Oceanicoccus sp. KOV_DT_Chl: one gene and its partner. The protein of the gene in region 1 binds, or shares a complex with, the protein of each later gene. Links are inferred from orthologs where the notes say so. Each region holds a gene or a part of one and is shown in the gene's direction. Other genes may lie near its edges.

Region 1 (3,318 bases):
GTTTGGCGTTGTTGCGGCAGCAGGGCCTGGATACTTTACTTCGTGTTAATCAGAAAATGCAGCAAGGTCAGCTCCCCGCTGAAGAAATCCTCTCTGGTTTGATGTTGGCTATTGGTGGTGCGCTGTTGCTCACCCCTGGGTTCGTGACGGATTTACTGGGTTTTGCTTGTTTGTTGCCGCCTACCCGCAAGTTAATGGTGGTGGCATTAGTCAAACGTGGCATATTGATGGCTACCCAGCAAGGTGCCGGTTTTCAGCGCCCCGCCGGCAGCGGGACTACCTCAGACCAGCCATTTACTGCCAGAAAGCATTTTAGCGACTCCTCCTCACGGCTTTCAGGCGATGTGCTGGATGGCGAGTATCGTCGAGATGATTAAGTAACCTGTTGTTTTTATTGTACAAATTATTGTTTTTAGCACTCTTTTGTATTGAGTGCTAAAAAAACTCTGTTGCACCCTTGATATACCTTTTTCCTACCCCCATATACCGTTGCATCCCGGGTTGTTCCGGATATTTTAACAATTCATAACCATTAACTTAGATTTTGGAGAACGACCAAAATGAACATTCGTCCCTTATACGATCGCGTTGTCGTACGTCGCAATGAAGAGGAAGCTACCTCGGCAGGCGGCATCGTGTTAACTAGCTCAGCTAAAGAAGTGCAGAACCGTGGTGAAATTGTTGCCGTAGGTGATGGTGCTGTACTTGAAAGCGGTGAATTACGTGCTTTGCAAGTTAAAGTAGGTGATAAGGTTATCTTCGCTCAGCACATGCACGGTGCAATCACTATTGAAGAAGACGGCGCTGACTACATCATCATGTCAGAAAGAGACATCGCTGGCGTTATTGCATAAGCGCAATAACGACCTCGGCAATTTCAATCTTACTTATTATAGTTAAAGGAAAAAGATCATGGCTAAGCAAGTAAAATTTGGTGACGAAGCTCGCCAAAAAATGCTATCCGGCGTTAACATTCTGGCTAACGCAGTTAAAACTACTCTGGGACCTAAAGGTCGTAATGTTGTACTGGATAAAGCGTTCGGTGCACCTACTGTGACTAAAGATGGCGTATCAGTAGCTAAAGAAATCGAGCTGGAAGACAAGCTTGAGAACATGGGCGCGCAGATGGTTAAAGCCGTTGCGTCAAGAGCATCTGATGATGCCGGTGATGGTACTACTACTGCTACAGTATTAGCTCAGGCAATCGTTAACGAAGGTCTGAAATCAGTGGCTGCTGGTATGAACCCAATGGATCTTAAGCGCGGTATTGATCAAGCGGTTACTGCGGCTGTTGCTGAAGTTCAGAAGATGTCTACGCCATGTGCTGACGGTAAAGCGATTGCACAGGTCGGTAGTATTTCTGCTAATAGCGATGTGCAAGTAGGTGACATCATTGCTGAAGCAATGGAAAAAGTAGGCAAAGAAGGCGTTATCACTGTTGAGGAAGGTAATGGTCTGGAAAATGAATTAGACGTCGTAGAAGGTATGCAGTTTGACCGTGGTTACCTGTCGCCTTACTTCATTACCAATTCAGAAAATATGTCGGTTGAGCAAGAGTCGCCATACATCCTTTTAGTCGACAAAAAGATTTCCAATATCCGCGAATTACTTCCTGTACTAGAGCAAGTTGCTAAAGCGGGTCGTCCTTTAGTGATCGTTGCTGAAGATGTTGAAGGCGAAGCGTTAGCCACATTAGTCGTTAACAATATGCGCGGTATTGTTAAAGTGTCAGCGTGTAAAGCACCTGGTTTTGGTGATCGTCGCAAAGCGATGTTAGAAGATATCGCTATTCTGACTGGCGGTACTGTGATTTCTGAAGAGGTTGGTTTAGAGCTAGAAAACACTACTCTTGAACACTTGGGTACTGCCAAGCGCTTCACTATGGATAAAGACAACTCTGTGATCGTTGATGGTGCGGGTAATGCTGCTGCTATTCAGGATCGTGTTGCCGCTATCCGTGTGCAGATCGAAAACACGACTTCTGACTACGACCGTGAAAAATTACAAGAGCGTGTTGCTAAATTGGCTGGCGGTGTTGCAGTCATCAAAGTTGGCGCTGCTACTGAAGTAGAAATGAAAGAGAAGAAAGCCCGTGTTGAAGATGCCTTGCATGCAACTCGTGCGGCAGTAGAAGAGGGTGTGGTACCTGGTGGTGGTGTGGCATTGGTTCGCGCGCTACAAGCCATTGAAAACTTGACCGGTGCTAATGAAGACCAGACTGTTGGTATCAACCTGGCCCGTCGCGCAATGTCTGCGCCACTGCGTCAAATCGTTGATAACGCTGGTGAAGAGTCGTCAGTGGTCTTGGATAAGGTAATGCAGGGCGAGGGTAACTTCGGTTACAACGCCGGTACTGGTGAGTATGGCGATATGATTGCTATGGGTATCCTTGACCCAGCTAAAGTAACGCGTACTGCGCTACAGGCTGCAGGCTCCATTGCCGGTCTGATGATTACTACTGAAGTAATGATTGCTGATATACCCGTAGATGCGGGTGCTGCACCAGCAATGCCTGATATGGGCGGTATGGGCGGTATGGGCGGTATGGGCGGTATGATGTAAGGCGTAAGCTTTATGTTAGCTGCCTGAGTTTTGTTACTCAGCACAATAAAAAGCCCTGACAGTAATGTCGGGGCTTTTTTTTAGGCCCAGATACGGGGTATGAGTGACTTCAATAGATCTAGCCCTTACTGAATTGTACAGTAGGTAAATATTTGGACGAAAAAAACGGTAATGGCCGGTAGGAATAGCGCAGGCAATATTAGTTTACAGTCTCGTTTAACTATTGAGCATCCACGCGAAGGGGCGGCACACTGTACCCGCACAACATATTGCTTATCTTAAAAGACTATTGGAGCTGTGCCGTCTTGAGGTGGCAGTCGCTGATATACCTGCCTAACAGATCCGGCTAGGTAGATGATACGTAATACGAAGAGTTTTCGAAGAATAATTATCGGATTTGTTCGACATACATCGGCATATCCCCGGCAAGGACTACTGTTATGTATAACACGTTAAAATGCACTTTTCGCAGCCTGATATCGCCCGTGATATTCGTTTCCATTCTGATCGGGTCGTTGCTTCCTGTGGGTAGTCACGCAGGCCTTCACTTAAGTAAAGAGCCACTTAAAAGCAAGCTACCTCCCGCCAAAGTTATCCCCGCTGATGCAGAGTATATCCCTACGGTGTTGGTCACTGGGTCAAACCGGGGTATTGGTTTAGAGCTTGTTAAACAGTTTGCTGCCAATGGCTGGAATGTTATCGCCACTGCCCGTAAGCCACAAAAGGCGATAGCGCTGAATAAACTCGCAAAAGGCA
Region 2 (3,123 bases), on another replicon or contig:
GGGCATGAGCCATCACCTGAAAATTCTCGCCAATGCCGGCCTGGTTAAAACCCGCCGAGAAGGCAATACTATTTTTTATCGTCGCGCCAACCGCAATAACAATTCTGAACTCACTGCCCTACAACAGGCCTTGCATCAGGTTATTGATAAGCAACCCAATTGCGAACAGCTACAAGATAAAATTGAACAGGTGCAACACAACCGCGCCGCGAACTCGGAAAACTTTTTTGCTGAAAACGCAGATAGTTTTCGGCAACAGCAAGAACAAATTGCTGCCTACGAATTGTATGGCCCTAATGCGATTGAAATGATTGGCCGTTGCTTTGGCAATCAGCGCCATCCCAAAGTGTTAGAAGTTGGACCAGGTGAAGGTGCATTCCTGGCGGAATTATCGCCACGCTTCCAACAAGTCTACGCTCTCGACAACTCACAAAAGATGTTAGACAAAGCCACCGTATTTGCTGAGCAAAGCGGCTTATCCAATATCAATTTTATTCAGGGCGATACCAAAGACCCGCAACTCGATAACCTCCATGCGGATTGCGCGGTAGTGAATATGGTTTTACATCACACCCCATCTCCTGCTGACATATTTTTCGACTTAGCAAAACTATTAAGAAAAGACGGGCAACTATTTGTTACTGATTTATGCAGCCATGATCAGGAGTGGGTGAAAGAATCCTGCGGTGATTTATGGCTGGGCTTTGCCCCGGAAGATTTAACCCAATGGGCCGCTGCCGCAGGATTTAAAACCGGTGAAAATATTTATCTGGCACAACGCAATGGCTTTCGTGTGCAGATAAGACAGTTCGTAAAAATTTAATTTAACGTTACAGCATTTTATTATCAGGAGAAGTATCCATGTCAGAGTATTCCGTATTCACATCAGAGTCAGTCTCTGAAGGCCACCCGGATAAAATGGCCGACCAGGTATCCGACGCGGTACTGGACGCGATTATTGCCCGCGACCCAATGGCCCGTGTCGCCGTAGAAACACTGGTCAAAACCGGTATGGCGATTGTTGCCGGTGAGCTCACCACGTCGTGCTATGTCGACCTGGAAGATATTATCCGCGACGTCATTATCGGCATTGGCTACAACAGCTCCGACGTTGGTTTTGATGGCGCCAGCTGTGCGGTATTAAACGCGATTGGTAAACAGTCGGTCGATATCAATATGGGCGTGGATCGCTCCAAGCCGGAAGATCAAGGCGCAGGCGATCAAGGTTTAATGTTTGGGTATGCCACCAACGAAACCGAAAGCCTGATGCCAGCAGCGGTGTATTATTCGCACCGTCTAGTCGAGCGCCAGGCGCAATTGCGTAAAGACGGCGTGCTGCCATGGTTGCGTCCCGATGCCAAATCCCAGGTCAGCTTGCGCTATGAAAATGGCAAGCCAGTAGCAATTGATGCCGTTGTATTATCCACCCAACACGATCCCGATATTTCATTAGATGATTTGCGCGAAGCCATTTTGGAAAACGTAGTGTTACCCGTTTTACCTAAAGAATGGTTGCATGAAAACACCCAGTACCACATCAACCCCACCGGCAACTTTGTCATTGGTGGCCCGGTAGGTGACTGTGGCTTGACCGGCCGTAAAATTATTGTTGATACTTATGGCGGCATGGCACGTCACGGTGGTGGTGCATTCTCGGGTAAGGATCCCTCTAAAGTGGACCGCTCTGCCGCTTATGCGGGCCGTTATGTTGCCAAGAATGTAGTAGCAGCGGGCTTGGCCGAGCGCTGTGAAATTCAGGTCTCTTACGCGATTGGCGTTGCCGAACCGACCTCTATTTCTATTAACACCTTTGGCACCGGTACCGTGTCCGATGAAAAACTAACCGCAGCGATTCGCGAAGTGTTTGACCTGCGTCCTTACGGCATTACTAAAATGCTGGATTTGCTACACCCCATGTATCAACTGACTGCGTCTTACGGTCACTTTGGTCGTGAACCATTTGAACATACCTATTCCTGGAAAGATGAAACCGGTGCTGAAAAGTCAGACACCTTTACCGCCTTTACCTGGGAAAAAACTGACAAAGTTGATGCGTTAAAAGCCGCCGTCAACGCCTAACCCCTTAGCCATTTACTTGCGTCGGGTCAGCACACTGACCCGACTTACCAAAGGACAAAAACATGACCGATTATAAAGTAGCAGACATTTCTCTCGCGGCCTGGGGCCGTAAAGAACTGGACATCGCCGAAACCGAAATGCCAGCACTGATGGCGATGCGCGCTAAATACAGCCCCAGCCAACCACTAGCGGGTGCCAAGATTTTAGGCTGTATCCACATGACCATTCAAACCGGCGTATTGATTGAAACACTGGTAGCACTGGGTGCAGAAGTGCGCTGGTCATCATGTAATATTTTCTCAACGCAGGATCACGCTGCCGCCGCTATCGCTGCTGCCGGTGTACCCGTTTATGCCTGGAAAGGTGAAACCGAAGAAGAGTATGAGTGGTGTTTGGAACAAACCATCTTAAAAGACGGTCAGCCTTGGGATGCCAATATGGTGCTCGATGACGGTGGCGATCTGACATTAATGCTACATGAAAAATACGGCCAGATGCTAGACAATATCCACGGTATCACCGAAGAAACCACCACCGGCGTTCACCGCTTACAAGAGATGTTAGAAAAAGGTACTTTGAAAGTACCGGCGATCAACGTTAACGATTCCATCACTAAATCCAAAAACGACAATAAGTATGGCTGTCGCCACTCGTTAAGCGATGCGATCAAGCGCGGTACCGATCACTTGTTATCGGGTAAAAAAGCACTGGTTATTGGTTATGGTGACGTGGGCAAAGGTTCTGCACAATCTTTGAACCAGGAAGGAATGATTGTACGGATATCGGAAATTGACCCCATTTGTGCAATGCAGGCATGTATGGACGGCTTTGAAGTCGTATCACCTTACAACAACGGCATTAACACCGGCAAAGCTGAAGATACCAATAAAGCATTGTTAGAAAATACCGATATTGTGGTAACCACCACCGGTAACTTGAACGTGTGTGACTCAGCCATTTTACAATCGCTGAAGAACGGTGCTGTGGTTTGTAACATCGGTCACTTCGATAACGAAATCGATACCGCGTTTATGCGCAAGAACT

Evidence for each region.
Region 2: the proteins of groL (region 1) and metK are in contact, whole or in part, in a cryo-EM structure (PDB 8P4O), measured with the Escherichia coli proteins. The link is inferred for Oceanicoccus sp. KOV_DT_Chl from one-to-one orthologs.

Annotation. Positions count from the first base shown.
Region 1 is NZ_FQLF01000005.1:53,253-56,570, reverse strand. What follows is about bases 249-3,235. They hold groL (chaperonin GroEL), read left to right. Parts: upstream 249-909; coding sequence 910-2,562; downstream 2,563-3,235. Other genes in these bases: UNITIG_RS17570 (SDR family NAD(P)-dependent oxidoreductase), read left to right, coding at 3,003-3,235; UNITIG_RS17580 (co-chaperone GroES), read left to right, coding at 561-854; UNITIG_RS17585 (FxsA family protein), read left to right, coding at 249-377. In the rest of the region: more of UNITIG_RS17585, read left to right, coding at 1-248; more of UNITIG_RS17570, read left to right, coding at 3,236-3,318.
Region 2 is NZ_FQLF01000002.1:1,675,076-1,678,198, forward strand. The notes cover bases 179-2,970. They hold metK (methionine adenosyltransferase), read left to right. Parts: upstream 179-861; coding sequence 862-2,079; downstream 2,080-2,970. Other genes in these bases: UNITIG_RS11625 (metalloregulator ArsR/SmtB family transcription factor), read left to right, coding at 179-823; ahcY (adenosylhomocysteinase), read left to right, coding at 2,142-2,970. In the rest of the region: more of UNITIG_RS11625, read left to right, coding at 1-178; more of ahcY, read left to right, coding at 2,971-3,123. UniProt on the Escherichia coli protein: Catalyzes the formation of S-adenosylmethionine (AdoMet) from methionine and ATP.